Regions from separate parts of the Candidatus Enterococcus mangumiae genome, predicted to be linked through region 2. Evidence: a T-box and tRNA genes for the amino acid it is inferred to sense, from the RefSeq annotation. Region 2 holds a T-box; the other regions hold tRNA genes.
What was found. A T-box is a leader RNA that pairs with one kind of tRNA and senses whether it is charged. The one in region 2 lies ahead of serS (serine--tRNA ligase), so its partner is inferred to be a tRNA-Ser.
Positions count from the first base shown of each region.

Region 1 (10,445 bases), 1.1 Mb from region 2:
GTAAATGGACAAGCCAAAGTGCCTTAGACCTTGGTGTACCACTTCCATTGATCACTGAGTCGGTATTTGCCCGATATATCTCTGCATACAAAGAAGAACGTGTACAAGCAAGCAAAATCTTGTCACATACAAATGACTTTGAATTCAAAGGCGATAAAAAAGAATTTATCGAAAAAATTCGTGAAGCATTGTACTTCAGTAAAATCATGAGCTATGCCCAAGGATTTGCACAGCTACGTGTCGCATCAAAAGATTATGGTTGGGATCTGCCATTTGGTGAAATCGCAAAAATCTGGCGTGCCGGCTGTATCATCCGCGCGCGTTTCTTGCAAAAAATCACAGATGCCTACGATACTAATCCTGACATTGAAAATCTTTTATTGGATGACTACTTTGTTGAGATCACTAAGAAATACCAACAAGCCGTACGAGAAGTTGTTGCTCTAGCCGTTCAAGCAGGCGTACCAGTTCCAACATTCTCTTCAGCCATTGCTTACTTTGATTCATACAGAGCCGAACGTTTGCCTGCAAACATCATCCAAGCACAACGTGATTACTTTGGGGCACATACGTATGAGCGTGTTGACAAAGAAGGAATCTTCCATTACTCATGGTATAACGAAGATTAAACTCTTCAACATGCGAAACAAATAAGTAATAAAGAAAGAGCTGAGGTCAATTTATAGAGAACGACTTCAGCTCTTTTTAAAAATGGTATTCCATGATAAAATGATTTTAGATTAAAAAAATATATATCGGTATAATAATGGAGTTTAGAAGCCTAGGAGAGAGAAAGGATAAAATTGAATGAGTAATATTCTAATCATTGAAGATGAGAAAAATTTAGCCCGATTTGTCGAGTTAGAATTAAAGCATGAAGGGTATAATGCTGAAGTACATTACAATGGACGGACAGGTCTTGATGCCGCTTTGAATAATGAGTGGGATGCGATTTTATTAGATTTGATGTTACCTGAATTGAACGGACTTGAAGTTTGTCGTCGTGTGCGTCAAGCAAAAAATACACCGATCATCATGATGACTGCAAGAGATTCTGTCATCGACCGAGTTTCAGGTCTAGATCACGGGGCAGATGATTACATCGTCAAACCATTTGCGATCGAAGAGTTGTTGGCACGTCTGCGTGCTTTATTACGCCGTATCGACATCGAAGGAGATAAAAACGTAGCCAAACAAACAACGATCACTTATCGCGATTTGACGATCGAAAAAGAAAACAGAGTCGTACGTCGTGGCAATGAAGTCATTGAATTAACAAAACGCGAGTATGAGCTATTACTTACTTTAATGGAAAATGTCAATGTGGTACTTGCCCGTGATGTTTTATTGAATAAAGTCTGGGGTTATGAAACCGAAGTAGAAACGAACGTAGTGGATGTGTATATTCGTTATCTTCGTAATAAGATCGACGTTCCTGGTGAGGAAAGTTATATCCAAACAGTACGTGGGACTGGTTACGTGATGCGCTCGTGAGCAACTACAATAAAACAGAAAAAAGAGAACTTAAAGGTCCATCCTTGACAATCAAGTGGGCCTTTGCAAGTTCTTTCTTCATATTTGTCGTCTTTACGATCTTTGCGGTGATCACTTATAAGTCATCGATCAACTTGATCGTAGCAAAAGAACGAGCGAACGTGGAACATACGATTTCTGAAGCAGCTTCTCGTTTATCAAATTCAGACGAAGAGTTGACGTTGATCAGTGCCTATCGCAATTTAACGAATGCTGACCAAACTGGTGGCACTGGCGATGATACAGCGATCATTGAAGGAAACTTGATGAAGATCGATTCCTTTATTTCTGAACTTGGTCAAGCCTCAATGGATCTATACGTTTACGATCTTGATGAAAAGCTGATTTTCAAAACACATGAAAAAAGCCGTTCATTGATTCAAACAACGCGTAAGATTCCAACGATCGTTACCTTAGATGGAAAAACTGGTTTTTTATCGATCCAGCCTATTTATTCTAAACAAACGAGAGAAAAAATCGGGTATACTCAAACCTTTTACGAACTTTCATCTTTCTACGACATAAGAAACAATCTCTTGTTGACGTTGATCGTGTTAGAGATCGTCTCTTTGATATTAAGTAGTATCTTAGGCTTCTTCTTATCTTCATACTTCTTGAAACCGTTAAAAGTATTAAGAGACACCATGGATACGATTCGTAAAGATCCGCAATCAGATATCCACATGCCAGAGATCGATACAGATGATGAACTCGCCGACCTTGCTGAGATCTTCAATGAAATGCTTGATCGTATGCGTCTGTATATTGAGCAGCAAGAACAATTTGTAGAAGATGTCTCTCATGAATTAAGAACCCCTGTAGCAATTATTGAAGGGCATCTCAACCTGTTGAATCGTTGGGGGAAAGATGATCCTGAAATTCTAGAAGAGTCATTGACCGCAAGTATGCAAGAAATCAGTCGTATGAAAAGTTTAGTACAAGAAATGCTGGATCTTTCAAGGGCAGAACAAGTAGATGTTTATTATGCCAATGAAACGACGAATGCAAAAGAAGTGACTTATCAAGTATTCAATAATTTTAAATTACTTTATCCAGACTATGTCATTACACTAGATGATGACTTAGCTAAGGAAGTAACACTACAAATATTTAGGAATCATTTTGAGCAATTGATCATCATCATCTTAGATAATGCGGTGAAGTATTCAACGACTAGAAAAGAAGTTCATATCTCAATCTCATCAACACTTAGCGAATTTGAGATTGCCATCCAAGATTTTGGTGAAGGAATCCCTGAAGAGGACCTGAAGAAAATTTTCAACCGTTTTTATCGGGTCGATAAAGCGAGAGCACGAACAAAAGGTGGAAATGGTTTAGGGTTGTCTATCGCCAAACAACTTGTCGAAAGCTATAAAGGTCGAATATTAGCTGAGAGTGTGGTTGGTCAAGGGACGATTTTTAGGATTTTTGTACCGATCGTAAGAACAGAGGACAAGTAAAGTATCATACTTTACTTGTTTTTTTTATGGATTTATCGAACGTAGCGAGCCGTCTTTTGCTCTAATAATCAGATCTTTGCGGAGGATGTCTGAAAAAGAGGCGAACTTTAATTCTTTGATTTCAGCTGTATGCAATTAAATAACAGTAAAAAACTGTTGATTTTAAAAGAAAAACGCTGAATATTCGGCTTTAAAAATATTCATTGAAAATCGCATTTTTTCTATTGCAATTTTTTTGAGTCCTTGATATATTATTATTTGTTCTGACAAAGCAGATAAAACTACTGCAACAAATTGTTTGATTTAACTGTTGACTAGGTTTTGGAGCTATGTTATAATAACTGAGTCGCTAATTTTAAAAGTGATATAAAGCTTAATAAATCAACGAAAAAAGTTATTGACAAATAACAAACGAGATGATATATTAATCAAGTCGCTAAGGAATGACGGCAACAAACTTTCTAAATAAGAAAGAAAAAACTTGTTGACAATCTTTTAAGAAAGTGTTAAGATATAAAAGTTGTTGAAACAAGAAAGATTAGACCTTTGAAAACTGAACAAAGTAAGACAAACCAAATGTGTAGGGCGTCTTGATTCAATTCAAGACAACAAACATTTTTAACAAGCAAGCAATATGCTAGCAAACAAATTGAGCTTAACAAATGAACTATTATGATGTTCGAAAGTAAATTTCGAACTACAGTTCCACATCAGCTATCGCTGTGAGGAACTAGCATATTATGAGAGTTTGATCCTGGCTCAGGACGAACGCTGGCGGCGTGCCTAATACATGCAAGTCGAACGCTTCTTTTTCCACCGGAGCTTGCTCCACCGGAAAAAGAGGAGTGGCGAACGGGTGAGTAACACGTGGGTAACCTGCCCATCAGAAGGGGATAACACTTGGAAACAGGTGCTAATACCGTATAACAATCGAAACCGCATGGTTTCGGTTTGAAAGGCGCTTTACGGTGCCGCTGATGGATGGACCCGCGGTGCATTAGCTAGTTGGTGAGGTAACGGCTCACCAAGGCCACGATGCATAGCCGACCTGAGAGGGTGATCGGCCACATTGGGACTGAGACACGGCCCAAACTCCTACGGGAGGCAGCAGTAGGGAATCTTCGGCAATGGACGAAAGTCTGACCGAGCAACGCCGCGTGAGTGAAGAAGGTTTTCGGATCGTAAAACTCTGTTGTTAGAGAAGAACAAGGGTGAGAGTAACTGTTCACCCCTTGACGGTATCTAACCAGAAAGCCACGGCTAACTACGTGCCAGCAGCCGCGGTAATACGTAGGTGGCAAGCGTTGTCCGGATTTATTGGGCGTAAAGCGAGCGCAGGCGGTTTCTTAAGTCTGATGTGAAAGCCCCCGGCTCAACCGGGGAGGGTCATTGGAAACTGGGAGACTTGAGTGCAGAAGAGGAGAGTGGAATTCCATGTGTAGCGGTGAAATGCGTAGATATATGGAGGAACACCAGTGGCGAAGGCGGCTCTCTGGTCTGTAACTGACGCTGAGGCTCGAAAGCGTGGGGAGCAAACAGGATTAGATACCCTGGTAGTCCACGCCGTAAACGATGAGTGCTAAGTGTTGGAGGGTTTCCGCCCTTCAGTGCTGCAGCTAACGCATTAAGCACTCCGCCTGGGGAGTACGACCGCAAGGTTGAAACTCAAAGGAATTGACGGGGGCCCGCACAAGCGGTGGAGCATGTGGTTTAATTCGAAGCAACGCGAAGAACCTTACCAGGTCTTGACATCCTTTGACCACTCTAGAGATAGAGCTTCCCCTTCGGGGGCAAAGTGACAGGTGGTGCATGGTTGTCGTCAGCTCGTGTCGTGAGATGTTGGGTTAAGTCCCGCAACGAGCGCAACCCTTATTGTTAGTTGCCATCATTTAGTTGGGCACTCTAGCAAGACTGCCGGTGACAAACCGGAGGAAGGTGGGGATGACGTCAAATCATCATGCCCCTTATGACCTGGGCTACACACGTGCTACAATGGGAAGTACAACGAGTCGCGAAGTCGCGAGGCTAAGCTAATCTCTTAAAGCTTCTCTCAGTTCGGATTGTAGGCTGCAACTCGCCTACATGAAGCCGGAATCGCTAGTAATCGCGGATCAGCACGCCGCGGTGAATACGTTCCCGGGCCTTGTACACACCGCCCGTCACACCACGAGAGTTTGTAACACCCGAAGTCGGTGAGGTAACCTTTTGGAGCCAGCCGCCTAAGGTGGGATAGATGATTGGGGTGAAGTCGTAACAAGGTAGCCGTATCGGAAGGTGCGGCTGGATCACCTCCTTTCTAAGGAATATTACGGAGACTACACACGTTTGTCGATACTTTGTTCAGTTTTGAGAGGTCTACTCTCAAAATTTTTGTTCATTGAAAACTGGATATTGAAGTAAAAAATGTAAGTAATACAAACCGAGAACACCGCGTTGAATGAGTTTTTTAATAAGTTCAATTGCTTATTTTTCTTGATCGGACTTCTATCGCTAGAAGAAAGATCAAAACTCAACCGTAAGGTTGATAAGGTTAAGTGAATAAGGGCGCACGGTGGATGCCTTGGCACTAGGAGCCGATGAAGGACGGGACTAACACCGATATGCTTTGGGGAGCTGTACGTAAGCTATGATCCAGAGATTTCCGAATGGGGGAACCCAGCATCTTTTATAGGATGTTACGTATACGTGAATACATAGCGTATACGAGGTAGACGCAGAGAACTGAAACATCTAAGTACCTGCAGGAAGAGAAAGAAAATTCGATTCCCTGAGTAGCGGCGAGCGAAACGGGAAAAGCCCAAACCAATGAGCTTGCTCATTGGGGTTGTAGGACTCCGATCTGGTAGTTCTTTCAGATAGTCGAATGACTTGGAAAAGTCAGTCAAAGAGGGTGAAAGCCCCGTAGACGAAATTTGAAAGGCACCTAGGAGGATCCTGAGTACGGCGGAACACGAGGAATTCCGTCGGAATCCGGGAGGACCATCTCCCAAGGCTAAATACTCCCTAGTGACCGATAGTGAACCAGTACCGTGAGGGAAAGGTGAAAAGCACCCCGGAAGGGGAGTGAAATAGAACCTGAAACCGTGTGCCTACAACAAGTCAAAGCCCGTTAATGGGTGATGGCGTGCCTTTTGTAGAATGAACCGGCGAGTTACGATTGCATGCGAGGTTAAGTTGAAGAGACGGAGCCGCAGCGAAAGCGAGTCTGAATAGGGCGTTTGAGTATGTAGTCGTAGACCCGAAACCATGTGATCTACCCATGTCCAGGTTGAAGGTGCGGTAAAACGCACTGGAGGACCGAACCCACGTACGTTGAAAAGTGCGGGGATGAGGTGTGGGTAGCGGAGAAATTCCAAACGAACTTGGAGATAGCTGGTTCTCTCCGAAATAGCTTTAGGGCTAGCCTCGGATTTGAGAATGATGGAGGTAGAGCACTGTTTGGACTAGGGGCCCATCTCGGGTTACCGAATTCAGATAAACTCCGAATGCCATTCATTCATATCCGGGAGTCAGACTGTGAGTGATAAGATCCATAGTCGAAAGGGAAACAGCCCAGACCACCAGCTAAGGTCCCAAAATATATGTTAAGTGGAAAAGGATGTGGGGTTGCACAGACAACTAGGATGTTGGCTTAGAAGCAGCCACCATTTAAAGAGTGCGTAATAGCTCACTAGTCGAGTGACCCTGCGCCGAAAATGTACCGGGGCTAAACATATTACCGAAGCTGTGGAGTGCACCATTAGGTGCATTGGTAGGAGAGCGTTCTAAGGGCGTTGAAGGTAGATCGTGAGGACTGCTGGAGCGCTTAGAAGTGAGAATGCCGGTATGAGTAGCGAAAGACAGGTGAGAATCCTGTCCACCGAATGACTAAGGTTTCCTGGGGAAGGCTCGTCCGCCCAGGGTTAGTCGGGACCTAAGCCGAGGCCGACAGGCGTAGGCGATGGACAACAGGTTGATATTCCTGTACTCGTTGTTTTTGTTTGAGCAATGGAGGGACGCAGGAGGCTAAGGAATGCAGACGATCGGAAATGTCTGTCCAAGCAGTAAGTCTTGATAGGAGTCAAATGCTTCTAACTTTAAGGACAAGCTGTGATGGGGAGGGAAATAATAGTACCGAAGTTCCTGACGTCACACTGCCGAGAAAAGCTTCTAGTGAGAAAACAACGACCCGTACCGCAAACCGACACAGGTAGTCGAGGAGAGAATCCTAAGGTGAGCGAGAGAACTCTCGTTAAGGAACTCGGCAAAATGACCCCGTAACTTCGGGAGAAGGGGTGCTGATCGTCAGATCAGCCGCAGTGAATAGGCCCAAGCGACTGTTTATCAAAAACACAGGTCTCTGCAAAATCGTAAGATGAAGTATAGGGGCTGACGCCTGCCCGGTGCTGGAAGGTTAAGAGGAGTGCTTAGCGTAAGCGAAGGTACGAATTGAAGCCCCAGTAAACGGCGGCCGTAACTATAACGGTCCTAAGGTAGCGAAATTCCTTGTCGGGTAAGTTCCGACCCGCACGAAAGGCGTAACGATTTGGGCACTGTCTCAACGAGAGACTCGGTGAAATTTTAGTACCTGTGAAGATGCAGGTTACCCGCGACAGGACGGAAAGACCCCATGGAGCTTTACTGTAGTTTGATATTGAGTGTCTGTACCGCATGTACAGGATAGGTAGGAGCCGTAGAAATCGGAACGCTAGTTTCGATGGAGGCGCTGGTGGGATACTACCCCTGCGTTATGGCCACTCTAACCCGCACCACTGATCGTGGTGGGAGACAGTGTCAGATGGGCAGTTTGACTGGGGCGGTCGCCTCCTAAAGAGTAACGGAGGCGCCCAAAGGTTCCCTCAGAATGGTTGGAAATCATTCGAAGAGTGTAAAGGCAGAAGGGAGCTTGACTGCGAGACCTACAAGTCGAGCAGGGACGAAAGTCGGGCTTAGTGATCCGGTGGTTCCGCATGGAAGGGCCATCGCTCAACGGATAAAAGCTACCCTGGGGATAACAGGCTTATCTCCCCCAAGAGTCCACATCGACGGGGAGGTTTGGCACCTCGATGTCGGCTCGTCGCATCCTGGGGCTGTAGTCGGTCCCAAGGGTTGGGCTGTTCGCCCATTAAAGCGGCACGCGAGCTGGGTTCAGAACGTCGTGAGACAGTTCGGTCCCTATCCGTCGCGGGCGTTGGAAATTTGAGAGGAGCTGTCCTTAGTACGAGAGGACCGGGATGGACTTACCGCTGGTGTACCAGTTGTTCTGCCAAGGGCATTGCTGGGTAGCTATGTAGGGAAGGGATAAACGCTGAAAGCATCTAAGTGTGAAGCCCACCTCAAGATGAGATTTCCCATTTCTTTAAGAAAGTAAGATCCCTGAGAGATGATCAGGTAGATAGGTCAGAAGTGGAAGTACAGTGATGTATGGAGCGGACTGATACTAATCGATCGAGGACTTAACCAAAATAAAATGAAAAACTCGGAGAGTTTCTTACTGATACTTCAAATCCAGTTTTGAGTGAACAAGATTTACTCAAAAATAGATAACACCAAGTGTGGTGGCGATGGCGAGAAGGATACACCTGTAACCATGCCGAACACAGAAGTTAAGCTTCTTAGCGCCGATTGTAGTGAGGGGTTGCCCCTTGTGAGAGTAGGACGCCGCCACGCTGGTATTATTATTCCGGCATAGCTCAGTTGGTAGTAGCGCATGACTGTTAATCATGATGTCGTAGGTTCGAGTCCTACTGCCGGAGTTCTCATTTATGAGAAGAGTAATGAGCTTCTTTCACTCTGGAGAGTTGTCCGAGAGGCCGAAGGAGCATGATTGGAAATCATGTAGATGGTGCAAACTGTCTCAAGGGTTCGAATCCCTTACTCTCCGTAATTGATTTTTTACTGGCCCGTTGGTCAAGCGGTTAAGACACCGCCCTTTCACGGCGGTAACACGGGTTCGAATCCCGTACGGGTCATTAATTGGATACATTGGAGGTTTAGCTCAGCTGGGAGAGCATCTGCCTTACAAGCAGAGGGTCAGCGGTTCGATCCCGTTAACCTCCATAATGATTTGGTTCCGTGGTGTAGGGGTTAACATGCCTGCCTGTCACGCAGGAGATCGCGGGTTCGATTCCCGTCGGGACCGTCATTTCTATTCAATTAACAAACAATTTATTAATTTATTCTTTATGGCGCGGTAGCTCAGTTGGTAGAGCAACGGATTGAAGCTCCGTGTGTCGGCAGTTCGATTCTGTCCCGCGCCACCATGGAGGAGTAGCGAAGTGGCTAAACGCGACGGACTGTAAATCCGTTCCTTAGGGTTCAGTGGTTCGAATCCACTCTCCTCCATTTTATAGGGGCATAGTTTAAAGGTAGAACAGCGGTCTCCAAAACCGTTAGTGTGGGTTCAATTCCTGCTGCCCCTGCCATGGCGGATGTGGCGAAGTGGTTAACGCATCGGATTGTGGCTCCGACATTCGTGGGTTCGATTCCCATCATTCGCCTTTTTTCATTGGGGTATAGCCAAGCGGTAAGGCAAGGGACTTTGACTCCCTCATGCGTTGGTTCGAATCCAGCTACCCCAGTCCTATAAATATTAATTTATAGCTAAAAATAGTATAATGGCGGTATAGCCAAGTGGTAAGGCAGAGGTCTGCAAAACCTTCATCACCGGTTCAAATCCGGTTACCGCCTTAGTACTAATTACATTGCCGGCGTGGCGGAATTGGCAGACGCGCTGGACTCAAAATCCAGTGCCCGTTGAGGGCGTGCCGGTTCGACCCCGGCCGCCGGTATTAACTAAGATGACCACATCTTAGTTTTTTATTCGCAAATTAAATAACAGATTATTTTATCATGGCGGATGTGGCGAAGTGGTTAACGCATCGGATTGTGGCTCCGACACTCGTGGGTTCGATTCCCATCATTCGCCCTTTTTCATTGGGGTATAGCCAAGCGGTAAGGCAAGGGACTTTGACTCCCTCATGCGTTGGTTCGAATCCAGCTACCCCAGTTTCATCTATTTGCCGGCGTGGCGGAATTGGCAGACGCGCTGGACTCAAAATCCAGTGATCTCACGATCGTGCCGGTTCGACCCCGGCCGCCGGTATCACAATAACCTTTTAGTGTAGGTATATCTTACATTAAGAGGTTCTTTTTTTATATCCAAATGATAGTACCTATGTTGTAATACCATGTAAAAGTTGTATCTCTATTATAGGAGAAAGAAGTGGGCTTCAATTTTACTTAATCTTCTGTTATTCTCTTTTTAACGTAATTAGGAAGAAAACTATCTAAAGCTATTGGTTTAGTCAGAAATCCCACCAAGAAGCAAGCGTACGCCATGTGTATTTCTAAGGATAAAAGTCTAGATTTCAAGTTTGTAGGATAGAAAGAACAAGCGGGAAATTACTCTCTAATGGAGAAAGTGGAGTAACTTGAAGAAAATCAGTGATTCTTCTGTGGGCGCAGAAAACC
Region 1 is NZ_CP147250.1:2,317,914-2,328,358, forward strand. Features, by position in the region: gene gndA (NADP-dependent phosphogluconate dehydrogenase) at 1-629, shown strand, start outside; gene DOK79_RS11055 (response regulator transcription factor) at 808-1,494, shown strand; gene DOK79_RS11060 (ATP-binding protein) at 1,491-2,993, shown strand; rRNA gene DOK79_RS11065 (16S ribosomal RNA) at 3,730-5,289, shown strand; rRNA gene DOK79_RS11070 (23S ribosomal RNA) at 5,522-8,436, shown strand; rRNA gene rrf (5S ribosomal RNA) at 8,527-8,642, shown strand; tRNA gene DOK79_RS11080 (tRNA-Asn) at 8,655-8,728, shown strand; tRNA gene DOK79_RS11085 (tRNA-Ser) at 8,768-8,856, shown strand; tRNA gene DOK79_RS11090 (tRNA-Glu) at 8,873-8,944, shown strand; tRNA gene DOK79_RS11095 (tRNA-Val) at 8,960-9,032, shown strand; tRNA gene DOK79_RS11100 (tRNA-Asp) at 9,042-9,114, shown strand; tRNA gene DOK79_RS11105 (tRNA-Phe) at 9,160-9,235, shown strand; tRNA gene DOK79_RS11110 (tRNA-Tyr) at 9,237-9,317, shown strand; tRNA gene DOK79_RS11115 (tRNA-Trp) at 9,324-9,397, shown strand; tRNA gene DOK79_RS11120 (tRNA-His) at 9,400-9,472, shown strand; tRNA gene DOK79_RS11125 (tRNA-Gln) at 9,482-9,553, shown strand; tRNA gene DOK79_RS11130 (tRNA-Cys) at 9,592-9,662, shown strand; tRNA gene DOK79_RS11135 (tRNA-Leu) at 9,679-9,763, shown strand; tRNA gene DOK79_RS11140 (tRNA-His) at 9,828-9,900, shown strand; tRNA gene DOK79_RS11145 (tRNA-Gln) at 9,910-9,981, shown strand; tRNA gene DOK79_RS11150 (tRNA-Leu) at 9,994-10,077, shown strand.
Region 1: it has a tRNA-Ser gene. The T-box ahead of serS (serine--tRNA ligase) is inferred to sense a tRNA for this amino acid. The anticodon was not compared.

Region 2 (10,445 bases):
AGAGCAACTAACAAAACGTAATCAACAATATATTTTTGACTTAAAGAAGTCGCTAGAAGCAGCGAATTTATCAGAAGAAGAAAAAGTAACGGCTTTGCATGATATGTTACCCGTTTTAGTATCTGAGCAAAAAGGTGGGAAAACCGCCCGCCAATTATTTGGAACGGTATCTGAAAGAACAGAAGCAATCATCAATAAACCAGTCGAAGTGAAAACTTCTTCGACGCCAATGTTGATGTGGTTAGATAATACGTTACTCTTACTTGGATTATTAAGTGTGATGATCGCAATCACTGGATTGTTTTCACGTGAAACAACGCCCGCTTACGGCATCACTACGCTTGTCCTAGGTTCGGCTATTGGTGGCTGGGTGTTTTACTTGATGTATAAGTATATTTATCAATATGAGTACCCAGGTGCTGATCGTAGTAAAAAACCTGGAATGGGTAAAACTTTGTTGATCTTAGGTGGAACAACGTTGATTTGGGTCATTGCCTTTTCAGCAACGACGCTATTGCCACCAATCGTTAATCCATTGTTAGATCCAGTAGTGATCATCATCATTGGTGCAGCAGCTCTTGCGTTACGTTACTACTTAAAGAAAAAATATGGCATCGTTGGCAGCCTCTCTGTTCCAAGAAGATAATTCGTTGGACTTAGCCATTGATTCGTTTACGAAAATAGATATAGAAAAGAATGTGCAGCGTAATGCTGGCACATTCTTTTTTTACTTTTATTTCTAGCAACCTTACAATGACGATTATGCGATCAAAACACTCTTTTTTTACGAGAATAACGAAATACAAATTACTAGTGTTATAATCGATTAGAAATATTACTTGTGTTATAGAATGTAGTCAAACGATAAAGGGGGAGCGTAGATGAAAAAAGTAAAGTGGATATTTTCAATCAATGCTGACGGAGTGTTTCCTTTTGGTTATGCAGGAATCAAAACTGGACAGTTTGTTCTTGGGCATGTAAGAGCTTTCCAACAAGAACTAACGTCTTTATTGGGACCAGAAATCGAATTAGAATTTATTAGCTATAATACAAGAAACTCTGAGGCACCGTCTGCTGATTTAATTGTGTACACAGATGTCGATGAAAAGTATCTTGATGAAGAGACAAAGAAAAAGGGGTTAAGTATTCCATATAAACTCTATTATTTGAATGAGATTGAAAAAATCAAAGAATCGATTGAAGCAAACGTTTGAAACAAACTTTTTCTTGAGTCTAAACAGTCCAAAAACGAACGAAATAGGAATCAACAGCAAAACGAGAGAATGTTCAGATAATACTGGAACGTTCTCTTTTTTTAGGATTCACTGAGTAGTTCCTTAGAAAAGTCATGGGATTAGTAGAAGTTGTTGACTTACAAAAGAAAATCGATTATTTTAGTAGATAAACTAAACAAGAGGAGTGGTACTAAAAATGTCCAACTGGGAAACAAAGTTCACGAAAAAAGGATTTACTTTTGATGATGTCTTATTGATACCAGCAGAAAGTCACGTGTTACCAAACGAAGTGGATATGAGTGTACAATTAGCAAAAAATATCAAATTGAATATTCCTATCATCAGTGCAAGTATGGATACCGTTACTGACAGTAAAATGGCGATCGCTATGGCAAGACAAGGCGGTCTAGGTGTAATCCATAAAAATATGACAATCAGCGAACAAGCAGACGAAGTACGTAAAGTGAAACGTTCTGAAAGTGGCGTGATCATTGACCCATTCTTCTTGACGCCACAACATTTAGTTGCAGATGCAGAAGAGTTGATGAGCAGATACCGTATCAGTGGTGTGCCAATCGTTGAAACATTGGAAAACCGCAAATTAGTAGGAATTATTACAAACCGTGATATGCGTTTTGTTACAGACTTCCATATCGAAATCAGTGAAGTCATGACAAAAGAAAACTTAGTAACAGCCCCAGTAGGTACTTCTCTAAAAGATGCAGAAAAAATCTTGCAACAACATAAAATTGAAAAATTACCGATCGTTGATGACGCAGGCCGATTAAGTGGTTTGATCACGATCAAAGATATCGAAAAAGTAATCGAGTTTCCAAATGCAGCGAAAGATGAACATGGCCGTTTATTGGTAGCTGCAGCAGTTGGTGTGACGAGTGACACATTTGAGCGTGCGCAAGCTTTACTTGATGCTGGTGCCGATGCAATCGTCATCGATACAGCTCATGGACATAGTGCGGGCGTGATCCGTAAAATCCAAGAGATCCGTACAACCTTCAAAGATGCAACATTGATTGCCGGTAATGTGGCAACAGCAGAAGCAACAAAAGCGTTATACGATGTCGGCGTGGACGTTGTGAAAGTAGGTATCGGACCTGGTTCGATTTGTACGACACGTGTCGTTGCGGGTGTAGGTGTTCCTCAATTAACAGCGATTTACGATGCCGCTTCAGTTGCACGTCAATATGGAAAAACCATTATTGCAGATGGCGGGATCAAGTATTCTGGTGATATCGTCAAAGCTTTAGCAGCTGGTGGACATGCGGTCATGTTAGGTAGTATGTTGGCAGGGACAGATGAATCACCAGGTGAATTTGAGATCTATCAAGGTCGTCGTTTCAAAACATATCGTGGAATGGGTTCATTAGGCGCAATGGAAAAAGGTTCAAAAGACCGTTACTTCCAAGGTGGTACGAATGAAGCGAACAAGTTAGTTCCAGAAGGTATTGAAGGTCGCGTAGCTTACAAAGGAAGTGTAGCGGACATTCTCTTCCAAATGATCGGCGGCTTAAAATCAGGGATGGGGTATGTTGGTTCAGCAACCTTAAAACAATTAAGAGATGACGCACAGTTCATTCAAATGAGTGGCAGTGGTCTGAAAGAATCTCATCCACATGATGTACAAATCACTAAAGAAGCACCAAACTACTCTGTAGAATCATAAGCAATTTCTTGAATCGAAAAAAGCAGCTAAGCATTCGTATAAACGAATCACTTAGCTGCTTTATTGTTTATTTGATTACTTTTAGATTCCCCATGTAAGGAACAAGTACTTCTGGAACTGTAACAGAACCATCTTCGTTTTGATAGTTTTCAAGGATTGCCGCAACGGTACGTCCAACAGCAAGTCCAGAACCATTCAATGTATGCGCATAATGGATTTTTCCATCTGCATCTCGGTAACGGATCATTGCTCGACGTGCTTGGAAATCTTCACAGTTTGAGCAAGAACTGATTTCACGATACGTATCTTGCGCAGGAATCCATACTTCCAAATCGTACGTTTTCGCTGCTGAGAAGCCCATATCTCCAGTTGATAATGTCATGACGCGGTATGGTAGATGTAGTTTTTTCAAAATATCCTCTGCATCAGCAGTCATTTTTTCAAGTTCTTCATATGAATGTTCCGCATCAGCAAATTTTACCATTTCTACTTTATTGAATTGATGAAGACGAATCAATCCACGGGTATCACGACCCGCACTACCTGCTTCAGAACGGAAAGCTGGGCTAAGTGCAGTAAAGTAAATAGGAAGATCTTCATTCGCTAAGATTTCATTACTGTAGTAGTTCGTTAAAGGCACTTCTGCTGTTGGGATCAATGTTAGGTCAGTTTCAGCTAATTGGAAAACATCTTCTTTAAATTTAGGAAATTGACCAGTACCAAACATGGCTTGGCTGTTTACAGCATAAGGTGTCATCATTTCAGTATAGCCATGTTCATAGACGTGTTGATCTAACATAAAATTATAAAGCGCGCGTTCTAAGCGAGCACCTAGTCCTTTATAATAAACAAAGCGACTGCCTGATACTTTTGCACCACGTTCAAAGTCAAGAATACCTAGATTTTCAGCAATTTCCCAGTGAGGCTTTGGTTCAAAAGCAAATTGACGAGGTTCACTCCAACGACGAGCTTCCACATTGTCGTCTTCATCTTTACCGACTGGCACAGAATCATGAGGCAAGTTAGGTAACGTTGTAGCGATTTGTTGTAATTTTTCATCGACTTCTGCTACTTCTTCATCTAATGCTTTGATTTTTCCACCGACTTCTTTCATTTCAGTGATCTTATCAGTGTCATCTTCTTTATTACGCTTTAATTGAGCGATTTCAGTAGATACATCGTTGCGGTATTTTTTCAATTCTTCACTTTCCACCAACAATTTTCGACGAGCTTCATCTAGCGCTACAAATTCAGCTAAGATTTCTTTATTAACGCCACGTGACGTCAATTTCTCTTGTACATAATCAACATTTTGACGGATCATTTTAATATCTAACATTTCTTTTCCTCCTTTTTTATATAAAAAAAACCAGCTCATCCAAAGAAATATCTTGGGACGAACTGGTTTGAGTTTCGCGGTACCACCCAAGTTCAGCCTAAAAAAGACTGCACTTGTAAACAGATAACGGCTGTTGCCGACCTTTCTTATTTCGAAAGGCACATGTTGGTGAACTGGAACTTCTAAATTATTCTTTACTGATTTGCACCGACCATCAGCTCTCTTGAAAAAAATAAAATGTACTGGGTTCACTGTTTTCTTTTATTGGTATTCTAAGAATAGCGAAAAATTTAGTTGCCGTCAATATGTTCTACTGGATTAGCCGCTAACTTTTCATTCTTTTTAAGTGGAAAATGCATGATAAAGGAAGTCCAATCTTGATCTGACTTCGCATAGATGTAGCCTCCGTGTAGCGCAACGATACTTTGTGCAATCGCTAGACCAAGCCCTGTTCCACCAGTTTCCTGTGAACGAGATTCTTCTACACGATAAAATCGATCGAAGAGATTATCAAGTGCTTGCTGTGGAATCATGGCGCCATTGTTTTTGACGACAACAACGACTTCTGAACCAAGTTTTTCAATGCCAATGATGATTTTTGTAGCGCCTTTGCCATATTTTAGTGCATTGGTCAGTAGATTATTGAATACGCGGACTAACTTTTCAGTATCACCATCCATGATCAGAGAATTGATAGGCGATTCAACAAAAATCTGGATGTCCTTTTTCGAAGCTTCAAGTTCAAAATCAGCAGCCAATTGTTCCGTTAATTGAATCAGATCAAATGCAGAAAAATTAACAGGTACAGCTGGTTGCCGGACTTTTGTATATTCAAATAAATCTTCTACTAAAGATTTCATTTGCTTGGCTTTGATATAAGCTGTATGCGTGTACTTCAACAGATCTTCTTCTGTTTGGTACTGGCCATCTTCAATCAGGCCTAAATAGCCAATGATCGAAGTCAAAGGTGTACGGATATCATGACTGACGTTCGTAATCAGTTCATCCTTTGATTTTTCGATTTTACGTTCATCTTCGATCGCTGCCACTGTACTATCCACTAAGCCATTGATACTTTTGACTACACGACTGAGATCGCCACTTAATTCAAAAGGGATACGATGGTCATAATTTCCATTCGCGATATAATGCAATTCACTAATGATATGACGCAACTGCATTTGTCGGTAACGACGAATCAGACGCCAGTACAATACACCGACATCTAATAGAAAGAAAATAGGAAAAATGAAATTTCGCCCGTTCCAAAACAAATCGCTATCTAAACGTTGGGCAAAAATATTTTTTGAATCCCAAATGGCGTTCGTTAAAGAAGGCGAGCTGCTGATGATCGAGCTGATAATCACTAACATGGCAACATTTAATAGAAGCAGAAGGATGATCGTAATGATTCCTTCTGCTAATAATTCACTTATTTCTTTAGATGTCAGATTGATCCGGCGTCGTTTTTCGATCACTTTTTTATCTTGCATCAATTTTATAGCCCACTCCCCAAACGGTTTGAATGACTTTTTCTCCACCAGTTGCTTCTTCGATCTTATCTCTTAAATGGCTAACATGGACCATTACTGTTTTAGCTGAAACAATACTTTCTTGTTTCCATACACGCTCAAAGATCTCGTCGGCACTGAATACATGATTAGGATGGCTGGCAAGTAAGTAAAGAATCCCAAATTCTAAGGCAGTTAATTGGATCTCTTTTCCATCGATCGTTTTGACTTCATGTGAGTCTTTATTGATGATCAACGCATTTACTTCCAATACATCCGGTTGATCCGGTGTGACTTGCATTTTTGTGCGACGTAACAAAGACTTCACACGAGCCATGACTTCAAGAGGATTAAATGGTTTTGTCACATAATCATCTGCGCCAGCTACCAAGCCCTTGATTTTATCCATATCTGTTGTTTTTGCCGTCAACATGATGATAGGGATCTGTGATTCTTTTCTTAACTCTTTGACCACTTGCATACCGTCCATCTCAGGCATCATGATATCTAAGATAAGTAGTTCAATATCAGGAATCGTTCTTACTTTCGATAACGCTTCTTTTCCATCATAGGCTTTTACTGCTTCGTAGCCTTCATTGTGTACGTAGATACTAAGTAGTTCAACAATTTCCTTGTCATCATCTGCGATTAATATTTTCATCTATAAATCCTCCATCGATTAATGTGTTTACTCTTAATATTTTAGCAAAAAAAATGATAAATAGATAAAAGCAGCGCTTTGTTAAGGAAAATTTTAGAAGAGGAGAGTGAAGCGGCGTGAAATGTATAGAGGGGAATGGAACGAAAAGCGGCAAAAAAATGCAATGAAAAATGATAAATTAAAAAAGAACGAAGGATAAGAACGCTTACGCAATCGTGGGGGGAAAAGCGCGTATTTATTCGTTAAGTTAAAAGATGAACATTCTTGTGGTTTATCTAGTTAAAATAGTAGAATAACTCGTAAAAAACGAATGATTTTGTAGTTCTTCTTTTTAACGATCGACTATCTTAAAAATGTTGATAAATCAGCCTTTTTTTAGTTGACTTTCAAAATTGATGTTGGTATATTATTATTTGTTCGAAAGAACGGAAACAAACAAATCGATTCTTAAAATTAGTGATTGACATGTTTGTTGACACATGATAAGATAACGAAGTTGATTTTGAGTGATTCACTGATTGAAGTTAGTTTCGCAAAGAAAAAAACAAAAAAAGTGATTGACAAATAACAAACAACAAGTTATTATAAGTGAGTTGCTAAAACGACCTCGTGAAAAACGAGTTCGAAAAACTTTTAAAAAATAGTTGACAATCAATTAATGGTTTGCTAAGATATAAAAGTTGCTACGGCAATCACAAACGATGAACGAAGCAGTTGTGTTTCATTTATCACGTAGACCTTTGAAAACTGAACAAAGTAAGACAAACCAAATGTGTAGGGCGTCTTGATTCAATTCAAGACAACAAACATTTTTAACAAGCAAGCAATATGCTAGCAAACAAATTGAGCTTAACAATCGAAAGATTGTTCTAACTTTTATTATGAGAGTTTGATCCTGGCTCAGGACGAACGCTGGCGGCGTGCCTAATACATGCAAGTCGAACGCTTCTTTTTCCACCGGAGCTTGCTCCACCGGAAAAAGAGGAGTGGCGAACGGGTGAGTAACACGTGGGTAACCTGCCCATCAGAAGGGGATAACACTTGGAAACAGGTGCTAATACCGTATAACAATCGAAACCGCATGGTTTCGGTTTGAAAGGCGCTTTACGGTGCCGCTGATGGATGGACCCGCGGTGCATTAGCTAGTTGGTGAGGTAACGGCTCACCAAGGCCACGATGCATAGCCGACCTGAGAGGGTGATCGGCCACATTGGGACTGAGACACGGCCCAAACTCCTACGGGAGGCAGCAGTAGGGAATCTTCGGCAATGGACGAAAGTCTGACCGAGCAACGCCGCGTGAGTGAAGAAGGTTTTCGGATCGTAAAACTCTGTTGTTAGAGAAGAACAAGGGTGAGAGTAACTGTTCACCCCTTGACGGTATCTAACCAGAAAGCCACGGCTAACTACGTGCCAGCAGCCGCGGTAATACGTAGGTGGCAAGCGTTGTCCGGATTTATTGGGCGTAAAGCGAGCGCAGGCGGTTTCTTAAGTCTGATGTGAAAGCCCCCGGCTCAACCGGGGAGGGTCATTGGAAACTGGGAGACTTGAGTGCAGAAGAGGAGAGTGGAATTCCATGTGTAGCGGTGAAATGCGTAGATATATGGAGGAACACCAGTGGCGAAGGCGGCTCTCTGGTCTGTAACTGACGCTGAGGCTCGAAAGCGTGGGGAGCAAACAGGATTAGATACCCTGGTAGTCCACGCCGTAAACGATGAGTGCTAAGTGTTGGAGGGTTTCCGCCCTTCAGTGCTGCAGCTAACGCATTAAGCACTCCGCCTGGGGAGTACGACCGCAAGGTTGAAACTCAAAGGAATTGACGGGGGCCCGCACAAGCGGTGGAGCATGTGGTTTAATTCGAAGCAACGCGAAGAACCTTACCAGGTCTTGACATCCTTTGACCACTCTAGAGATAGAGCTTCCCCTTCGGGGGCAAAGTGACAGGTGGTGCATGGTTGTCGTCAGCTCGTGTCGTGAGATGTTGGGTTAAGTCCCGCAACGAGCGCAACCCTTATTGTTAGTTGCCATCATTTAGTTGGGCACTCTAGCAAGACTGCCGGTGACAAACCGGAGGAAGGTGGGGATGACGTCAAATCATCATGCCCCTTATGACCTGGGCTACACACGTGCTACAATGGGAAGTACAACGAGTCGCGAAGTCGCGAGGCTAAGCTAATCTCTTAAAGCTTCTCTCAGTTCGGATTGTAGGCTGCAACTCGCCTACATGAAGCCGGAATCGCTAGTAATCGCGGATCAGCACGCCGCGGTGAATACGTTCCCGGGCCTTGTACACACCGCCCGTCACACCACGAGAGTTTGTAACACCCGAAGTCGGTGAGGTAACCTTTTGGAGCCAGCCGCCTAAGGTGGGATAGATGATTGGGGTGAAGTCGTAACAAGGTAGCCGTATCGGAAGGTGCGGCTGGATCACCTCCTTTCTAAGGAATATTACGGAGACTACACACGTTTGTTTATACTTTGTTCAGTTTTGAGAGGTCTACTCAAAATTTAACCCGGGGCCTTAGCTCAGCTGGGAGAGCGCCTGCTTTGCACGCAGGAGGTCAGCGGTTCGATCCCGCTAGGCTCCATTAACAACATTTGTTGTTATATACTTGTTCATTGAAAACTGGATATTGAAGTAAAAATGTAAGTAATACAAACCGAGAACACCGCGTTGAATGAGTTTTTTAATAAGTTCAATTGCTTATTTTTCTTGATCGGACTTCTATCGCTAGAAGAAAGATCAAAACCCAACCGTAAGGTTGATAAGGTTAAGTGAATAAGGGCGCACGGTGGATGCCTTGGCACTAGGAGCCGATGAAGGACGGGACTAACACCGATATGCTTTGGGGAGCTGTACGTAAGCTATGATCCAGAGATTTCCGAATGGGGGAACCCAGCATCTTTTATAGGATGTTACGTATACGTGAATACATAGCGTATACGAGGTAGACGCAGAGAACTGAAACATCTAAGTACCTGCAGGAAGAGAAAGAAAATTCGATTCCCTGAGTAGCGGCGAGCGAAACGGGAAAAGCCCAAACCAATGAGCTTGCTCATTGGGGTTGTAGGACTCCGATCTGGTAGTTCTTTCAGATAGTCGAATGACTTGGAAAAGTCAGTCAAAGAGGGTGAAAGCCCCGTAGACGAAATTTGGAAGGCACCTAGGAGGATCCTGAGTACGGCGGAACACGAGGAATTCCGTCGGAATCCGGGAGGACCATCTCCCAAGGCTAAATACTCCCTAGTGACCGATAGTGAACCAGTACCGTGAGGGAAAGGTGAAAAGCACCCCGGAAGGGGAGTGAAATAGAACCTGAAACCGTGTGCCTACAACAAGTCAAAGCCCGTTAATGGGTGATGGCGTGCCTTTTGTAGAATGAACCGGCGAGTTACGATTGCATGCGAGGTTAAGTTGAAGAGACGGAGCCGCAGCGAAAGCGAGTCTGAATAGGGCGTTTGAGTATGTAGTCGTAGACCCGAAACCATGTGATCTACCCATGTCCAGGTTGAAGGTGCGGTAAAACGCACTGGAGGACCGAACCCACGTACGTTGAAAAGTGCGGGGATGAGGTGTGGGTAGCGGAGAAATTCCAAACGAACTTGGAGATAGCTGGTTCTCTCCGAAATAGCTTTAGGGCTAGCCTCGGATTTGAGAATGATGGAGGTAGAGCACTGTTTGGACTAGGGGCCCATCTCGGGTTACCGAATTCAGATAAACTCCGAATGCCATTCATTCATATCCGGGAGTCAGACTGTGAGTGATAAGATCCATAGTCGAAAGGGAAACAGCCCAGACCACCAGCTAAGGTCCCAAAATATATGTTAAGTGGAAAAGGATGTGGGGTTGCACAGACAACTAGGATGTTGGCTTAGAAGCAGCCACCATTTAAAGAGTGCGTAATAGCTCACTAGTCGAGTGACCCTGCGCCGAAAATGTACCGGGGCTAAACATATTACCGAAGCTGTGGAGTGCACCATTAGGTGCATTGGTAGGAGAGCGTTCTAAGGGCGTTGAA
Region 2 is NZ_CP147250.1:1,203,905-1,214,349, reverse strand. Features, by position in the region: gene DOK79_RS05880 (DUF1129 domain-containing protein) at 1-646, shown strand, start outside; gene DOK79_RS05875 (hypothetical protein) at 882-1,214, shown strand; gene guaB (IMP dehydrogenase) at 1,432-2,916, shown strand; gene serS (serine--tRNA ligase) at 2,984-4,255, opposite strand; T-box leader at 4,306-4,520, opposite strand; gene DOK79_RS05860 (sensor histidine kinase) at 4,546-5,751, opposite strand; gene DOK79_RS05855 (response regulator transcription factor) at 5,738-6,427, opposite strand; rRNA gene DOK79_RS05850 (16S ribosomal RNA) at 7,305-8,864, shown strand; tRNA gene DOK79_RS05845 (tRNA-Ala) at 8,942-9,014, shown strand; rRNA gene DOK79_RS05840 (23S ribosomal RNA) at 9,196-10,445, shown strand, end outside.

Region 3 (7,675 bases), 270 kb from region 2:
AACCTTCTCTTCATCTCTAACGTTGGATACGGGAGCTGACGATTCCATTTTGGTGTGATTTTAGGTCGATGAGGCAAGTCAAACAGCGAATGATTGCAATTGAACAGAATGATTCTTAAAGTCGTTTCGATTTGACTCACCGCATGATTATCAGACATTGGGCGTGCTAACTGGATCGCAGGGATCTTTTGGAACGGATGAGAAAGAGCTTCGATTTTTATGAGTGTCTCATAGGGACGAAAATTTAGTAAATCTCGTGTCGAAAAGAGAACCTTACTTAACTCTTCTACTTTAGCTGCTGAGAGCTGGACATAAGATACAGAACCAGCACCAATCACTTTTTCTTTATCCACTTGCATCACGACAAATTGCCCGCCTCTTTTATAGACCGTCAAACCACAGACGTACCCCAGTTCATCAGGATCTGGAAAAAAATAACTCGTCGGAAAAAGCAGAAAATCTGTTGGATCATTATTTCTCAGATTCTCTAAAACAATCTTTAGATCATTGGGCTGACCCAAACGATACAAGTCAATTGTTCGCTCCAAGGAACGAATGATTTTTGGTTGTCTTTTTTTATCAATGAAAAAATCGTCTTGGTCATTTTCGATCATTTTGATATAAGTTGAAAACAACAACTCGTAATTTTCTGGTGATACACAAAAGTTGTTAGATGATTTTAGTGATAAAGTCAAAGCCAACATGTCGATTCTTCTTGCAAACTCATCTATTTCCTTCACTTCGAGTTGCTCTGGTTGTGAAAAATGAGTGTTGCTTGTCGGTAACCACGGCTCGGCAAATTGAGCGAATCCTTTCTCTTCATGTGAGATTTGCCATTCATTCTTTCTTACTTCAGCACGTCTTTTTAATTCTTCAAGGTTTTCTTCAAAACGGTCTGCTAGCCCTGAAAGTAACCATTGATTCATTTCTTTTGCCACTGGGATCTCCATGATGGCTGATCGATCTTCGACAATCGAAAGCAAACAGCCATCAAATTTAAGCATTCGTGTCAGTTCCTCCTCATTCACATCTTTAAGCGCCACCTGATACAATTCACTTAATGACTCAACTGTCTGATCGAGTCTTTTTACTAATTTTGTTTCATCCAAAACTGGCGGATTTCCATTACCATTCTTCATTTCATGGATATACGGGTCCATTTCGAAAACTGTCTGAATGAGGTTATACCACTGATAGGTCGAACGATTGATATGTAAGAGTGAGGTTTTTGTAGTGTGCCCTTTTCGGTATAAATAATAATCGAAGATATAGTCAAACTGGGCATTCCATTCTTGATTCGCTACTTTGAGTGCTTCCAAAAATCTTAGACGCATTTCTAACGTCGAATCGTCATGGAACAAGTTCCATTTTGGTATCACTACTTCATCTGCCTCAAACGAGAATAAGTCTACTTTACAGTTGAACAAGGCGACTTTCAAAGCTGCTTCGATTTCGCTAACCACACAGTTGCCTATCATTTGTCCTTTCATTTCGATCATCGGAAGACGTTGGAATTCTCCAGCAATCGTTTCGATTTTTTTCAGTACACTAAAGGCGCCAGATTCGATACGATCCCGGGAAAAAAGGAGGAGTTCACTTAATATCTCCATGTTCGTCATAGGTATCTCCACATAAGAAACAGTCGATTCTTTAAAGTATTTTTCCTTATCGACATGAATCATAAGCAAATGATCATTTTTTTTGTAGAACGTCAAAGCAGTTAAATGACGAGGCGGTCGTTCCTCTTCATTCACACAAAAACAAACGGGGAATAGAAGAAAATCTGTTGGATCGTCTGTCTTCAAATCGATGAATAATTCTTGTATCTCCTCTGCTTTATCCAGTTGGTAAATCTGCTCCGAGCGCTCTAACGATGCAACAATAGCCGGTTGCCGTTTATTATCAATGAAAAAATCATCTTGATCATTTTGGATCATTTTTTTGAACAACGAAAAAATCAATTCAAAGTCTGTATGCTTGATTTCACGATCATTTGCTTTTAAGGATAGGATCATCGAAAGTATGTCTAGTCTTTGTTTGAAATCATTCTCCGCTGCGGTGCTTACTTCTACATTTTCCTCGTTAATCATGTTCCCTCCAAAATAGCTATTTTGTAATCATAAATGAACTTTCTAGTGACCTTATTTGATAAGACAATTCTTATTATTTAATCTTACATTGTTTTCTACATCTCGCCTTTCAGATACAGCTAGTCGTTTCACTCGCTCACACGCTAAAGAAAAGTGACTTTTCGCGCCGTCTCTTGCTGGGTTCTGTGTGTTAGGATTAATTGATTTTTTAGCTAGTGATTGATTGTGTAGTTGCTGACTTGATCTCTTTTGTTCGAGATTGATACGTCGGCGGATCTCACTTTCTATTTCAACATTCTTTGCTTTTATGCAAGCCATATAATAATCTCCGATTGCGATTGCAATAGGAATTTTGAGATACGGATGCCTCGCTTGTAACAATTCCACTTCAAGTGCATTAGCATGCAATGCTCGATACAATTCAGATAACTCGAAAGTTCTGATTTCTCTGTTCAACAAGATGCCTGTTGGCCCCATTAGTTTGTTGATTTTTTCTTTTAAACGCTGATCAAATTCAGTTGGAATCTTTCCACCATTATTCCATATTTCTAAAATGTAAAAATCATTCCGAAACAAATGACGTATGTTTGCATACCAAGTATTTTTATCTATAAGCGCTTCTGCTTCTCCCCATTGCCTCGATTTTTGTTTTCGAAGAAGATAATAAGCAAACACATGATCATAATTTTTATTCCAGTCTTGGTTTGGCCCTTTCATTGCAGTAACGAATCGTTTCTTCATCTCTAACGCTGCTATTTCCTGTACCCTCATATTCCATTTAGGCGTAACTATTTCAGAGGGGTCCAAACGAAAAATATCTTGCTTACAATTGAATAGGATCATCTTCAAAGTACTTTCGATTTCAATAATCGTACAATTACCAGTTGTTTGACGCGCTAGTTTTATTGAGGGGATTGCTTTGAATTTATGAGAAATTGCTTCGATTTTTTTTAATATGCCATATGGCTTTAAATCAAAATAATTTTTCGTAGAGAGCAGTATTTGACTCAGATCCTTGATTTTTTTCTCTGGGACCTTCACATAAGAGACCGCACCACGACCAAAAAACTGCTCTTTATCGGCTCGTAGAACAACAAACTCATTGTCTCTTTTATAAACTACCAAACCAATCGCATGACCACTTTCTTTTGGGTCTAATAGTTGAAATCTAGTTGGTAAAAGCACAAAGTCTGTAGGATCATTATTTCGTAGTTTTTCAAACATGTTTTGTAAATATTTTACCTTCTTTAGTTCATAAACCTCTGTCGTCCGTTTTAATGATTGGACAATATTTGATTGTCTTTTTTTATCAATAAAAAAACTATCTTGATCATTTTCTAGCATTTTAATATAGGTCGGAATCAATAATTTATACATTCCCGGAAAAAAATGACTATTATTATTTGATTTAAGCGACAAAACTAAAGCCAACATATCCAGCCTTTGTTTAAAATCATATATTTCACTTTGATTTATACTCTCTTTTTTGAAGAGTTTACTGATACTTGTTGGCGCAATATTCGATACCCGCTTCATTAGCCAGTGACTATTATTTTCTAGATTAAATTTTTTTCTTTCACGTAAGATACGCTGCTTTATTTCTCTATTTACCTCTTGGTATCGTTCTTCTAATCTTAAGAGGCTCCGTTGATTCATTTCTTTTACTTGAGGATTCTTGATCATTGCCAAGCGATCTTCATACATTGTGATCAATACCCCATCAAGATAAAGACTATCTATCAAATCAGTAGTGTCCACGTGTTTAAGCTTTTTACCATACAATACTTCCATTGGTTTGACAGCCCACTCAACCGTTTTTTGGAGTTGCTCTTCATCCAACGTATTGATTTGCCCATTACTACTCTCCAATACATGAATGTAAGGATCATTTTCGAAAGCATGCTGAATCGTCCTGTCCCACCATTCATGATTACTAAGTTCAGGTAAAAATTCATTGATTTTACTCTTTCCTGTACGATATAAATAGAAGTCAAAAACGTAATCAAACGGTTCATTCCACACTTTATTCTCACTTTTTACTGCTTCAAGAAACCTCTTACGCATTTCTATAAATGCGTCGGTAACTTTATTGTTCCATAGAGGTATGATCTTTTCAGTAGTATCTAACGAAAACATATCTGAACCACAGTGGAATAATGCCACCTTTAAAGCATCCTCTACTAAATCCACTTGACATCAATTCGATATCTTTGAATAGAGAGAATGCGCCCGGATTTAATACATTCCACTCATGAGAAATCACTTTGCTTAAATCTGTTACTTTCGATGCTGGAATCCTAGTATAAGATACCTGTCCTCTCTCAAACTGATCTTTACGATCTACGTAGACGACAAATAAATCATTCTCTTTTTTATAGAGAAGCAATCCACTATAATAAGGGGAAATCCCCCCCTGTTCATCTAACCTGTTCAAATTTGGGATAAGCATGAAATCTGTTGGGTCATTATTTGTCATTTTATCAAAAGCTTTTTGTAGAAAGCTTGAATCATTGGTGTTATAAAAAGCCATCGATCGTTTCAACGACTCAATCACTTTTCCTTGCTTTTCTTTGTCAATAAAAAACTGGTCTTTATCATTCTCAAACATTTTTATATAGGTTGAGTATAATGCCTTATAAAACTCTGGTGAAGCAATTCGTTGATTATTTTCTTTTAGCGAGAGTGCTAAAGTTAATATCTCCAGTTTTTGGTTAAATTCATTTTTATTATTATCTTTCAGCGTTTCTTCTATCTCCATTATTTTTCTCCTATAATCAATATTTTTACTCTTCTCAAAGCCACATATGTATATGATCTAACTCCTATATTGGAAAGATGATTGTTAGCTTTTCCAGGCTACGCTCGTTCAAAACGTCTATTTCTAGTATAGTGATTACTAACATAAAACTTACCCATTTATTTTGAAATCACGAAAAAATTACTCATTTATAACATTAAAAATAGGGATAGTAAAAATTTACAGTAGAGAAATAAGGGAAAGAGATTCTATATAAAAACAAAATAAAAAATTCCCTGCTTGAAAAAATATGATAGGAACGGAACTTCCGCATGCTATGACTTTGTTTACTGAAACATTCTGATAGAAAAACAAAAAAATCTTTTTACCTAAGTGTTTTATTTAGCTTTATATATTCATTTGTTTTCGAAAAGTCAAAAAAAAGCACACATCTAAGAACTGACTCAGAGGTATGCTTTGTGAATACGTTATACGCTATTTCAAAAACAAAAAAAAGATACTTACTTGAAGTATCTTCGATGACCCGTACGGGATTCGAACCCGTGTTACCGCCGTGAAAGGGCGGTGTCTTAACCGCTTGACCAACGGGCCAGTTAATAATATGAAACTAATGGGCCTAAATGGACTCGAACCATCGACCTCACGCTTATCAGGCGTGCGCTCTAACCAGCTGAGCTATAGGCCCATAAAAACTAAAGCGGGTGACGAGAATCGAACTCGCGACAACAGCTTGGAAGGCTGTGGTTTTACCACTAAACTACACCCGCAGTATGGCGCGGGACAGAATCGAACTGCCGACACATGGAGCTTCAATCCATTGCTCTACCAACTGAGCTACCGAGCCAAACGGTTCCGACGGGAATCGAACCCGCGATCTCCTGCGTGACAGGCAGGCATGTTAACCCCTACACCACGGAACCAATATTTTTAGTTTTTAATTGCGGGAGCAGGATTTGAACCTACGACCTTCGGGTTATGAGCCCGACGAGCTACCAGACTGCTCCATCCCGCGATAATATAAAAAGGAGGATAAGGGATTCGAACCCTTGCACGGTTTTACCCGCCTGACGGTTTTCAAGACCGTTCCCTTCAGCCGGACTTGGGTAATCCTCCAATATAAAGCTAATGACCCGTACGGGATTCGAACCCGTGTTACCGCCGTGAAAGGGCGGTGTCTTAACCGCTTGACCAACGGGCCAGATAAAAATGAAACGGAGAAGGAGGGATTTGAACCCTCGCGCCGGTTTCCCGACCTACACCCTTAGCAGGGGCGCCTCTTCAGCCACTTGAGTACTTCCCCAAAACCATTAAGATTTTGAATAAATGGGCCTAAATGGACTCGAACCATCGACCTCACGCTTATCAGGCGTGCGCTCTAACCAGCTGAGCTATAGGCCCATAAAAACTAAAAGCGGGTGACGAGAATCGAACTCGCGACAACAGCTTGGAAGGCTGTGGTTTTACCACTAAACTACACCCGCGTGGCGGTCCCGACGGGAATCGAACCCGCGATCTCCTGCGTGACAGGCAGGCATGTTAACCCCTACACCACGGAACCAATATTTTTAGTTTTTAATTGCGGGAGCAGGATTTGAACCTACGACCTTCGGGTTATGAGCCCGACGAGCTACCAGACTGCTCCATCCCGCGATAATATAAAAAGGAGGATAAGGGATTCGAACCCTTGCACGGTTTTACCCGCCTGACGGTTTTCAAGACCGTTCCCTTCAGCCGGACTTGGGTAATCCTCCAGTATGAAAATACAACGTCGCTATGGACCTTGTAGGACTCGAACCTACGACCGGACGGTTATGAGCCGTCTGCTCTAACCAACTGAGCTAAAGGTCCAGGCTCTTAAATAATCGCGGCGGAGGGGATCGAACCCCCGACCTCCCGGGTATGAACCGGACGCTCTAGCCAGCTGAGCTACACCGCGAAAAAAAGTATTCATTATTTAAATGAAATGGAGCCTAGCGGGATCGAACCGCTGACCTCCTGCGTGCAAAGCAGGCGCTCTCCCAGCTGAGCTAAGGCCCCTTAAAACTATTTACTAATCGGGAAGACAGGATTCGAACCTGCGACCCCTTGGTCCCAAACCAAGTGCTCTACCAAGCTGAGCTACTTCCCGTAAAACTAACGCGCCCAAGAGGAGTCGAACCCCTAACCTTTTGATCCGTAGTCAAACACTCTATCCAATTGAGCTATGGGCGCATATTTGTAATGCCGAGGACCGGAATCGAACCGGTACGGTGATCACTCACCGCAGGATTTTAAGTCCTGTGCGTCTGCCAGTTCCGCCACCCCGGCGCGTAGTACGTAGTACTTTGGCAAAGCGGAAAACGGGGTTCGAACCCGCGACCCCCACCTTGGCAAGGTGGTGCTCTACCACTGAGCTATTTCCGCGTATTTACGATGCCGGCTAAAGGACTTGAACCCTCGACCCTCTGATTACAAATCAGATGCTCTACCAACTGAGCTAAGCCGGCGTAAAAAAATAGAATAAATCATATGATGCGGGTGAAGGGACTTGAACCCCCACGCCGTAAGGCGCTAGATCCTAAATCTAGTGCGTCTGCCAATTCCGCCACACCCGCAAAAATATGAGCCGTACAGGGCTCGAACCTGTGACCCTCTGATTAAAAGTCAGATGCTCTACCAACTGAGCTAACGGCTCATATGGAGGTTAACGGGATCGAACCGCTGACCCTCTGCTTGTAAGGCAGATGCTCTCCCAGCTGAGCTAAACCTCCAAAGATAACAAAGCGTGGCGGCGTCCTACTCTCACAAGGGGCAACCCCTCACTACAATCGGCGCTAAGAAGCTTAAC
Region 3 is NZ_CP147250.1:939,744-947,418, forward strand. Features, by position in the region: gene DOK79_RS04470 (hypothetical protein) at 1-2,090, opposite strand, end outside; gene DOK79_RS04475 (hypothetical protein) at 2,142-4,253, opposite strand; gene DOK79_RS04480 (hypothetical protein) at 4,204-4,848, opposite strand; tRNA gene DOK79_RS04485 (tRNA-Glu) at 5,368-5,439, opposite strand; tRNA gene DOK79_RS04490 (tRNA-Ile) at 5,460-5,533, opposite strand; tRNA gene DOK79_RS04495 (tRNA-Gly) at 5,545-5,615, opposite strand; tRNA gene DOK79_RS04500 (tRNA-Phe) at 5,620-5,692, opposite strand; tRNA gene DOK79_RS04505 (tRNA-Asp) at 5,696-5,768, opposite strand; tRNA gene DOK79_RS04510 (tRNA-Met) at 5,787-5,860, opposite strand; tRNA gene DOK79_RS04515 (tRNA-Ser) at 5,872-5,961, opposite strand; tRNA gene DOK79_RS04520 (tRNA-Glu) at 5,975-6,046, opposite strand; tRNA gene DOK79_RS04525 (tRNA-Ser) at 6,061-6,148, opposite strand; tRNA gene DOK79_RS04530 (tRNA-Ile) at 6,173-6,246, opposite strand; tRNA gene DOK79_RS04535 (tRNA-Gly) at 6,259-6,329, opposite strand; tRNA gene DOK79_RS04540 (tRNA-Asp) at 6,331-6,406, opposite strand; tRNA gene DOK79_RS04545 (tRNA-Met) at 6,425-6,498, opposite strand; tRNA gene DOK79_RS04550 (tRNA-Ser) at 6,510-6,599, opposite strand; tRNA gene DOK79_RS04555 (tRNA-Ile) at 6,623-6,696, opposite strand; tRNA gene DOK79_RS04560 (tRNA-Met) at 6,711-6,784, opposite strand; tRNA gene DOK79_RS04565 (tRNA-Ala) at 6,813-6,885, opposite strand; tRNA gene DOK79_RS04570 (tRNA-Pro) at 6,903-6,976, opposite strand; tRNA gene DOK79_RS04575 (tRNA-Arg) at 6,986-7,059, opposite strand; tRNA gene DOK79_RS04580 (tRNA-Leu) at 7,070-7,155, opposite strand; tRNA gene DOK79_RS04585 (tRNA-Gly) at 7,180-7,251, opposite strand; tRNA gene DOK79_RS04590 (tRNA-Thr) at 7,262-7,334, opposite strand; tRNA gene DOK79_RS04595 (tRNA-Leu) at 7,361-7,442, opposite strand; tRNA gene DOK79_RS04600 (tRNA-Lys) at 7,450-7,522, opposite strand; tRNA gene DOK79_RS04605 (tRNA-Val) at 7,526-7,598, opposite strand; rRNA gene rrf (5S ribosomal RNA) at 7,611-7,675, opposite strand, start outside.
Region 3: it has a tRNA-Ser gene. The T-box ahead of serS (serine--tRNA ligase) is inferred to sense a tRNA for this amino acid. The anticodon was not compared.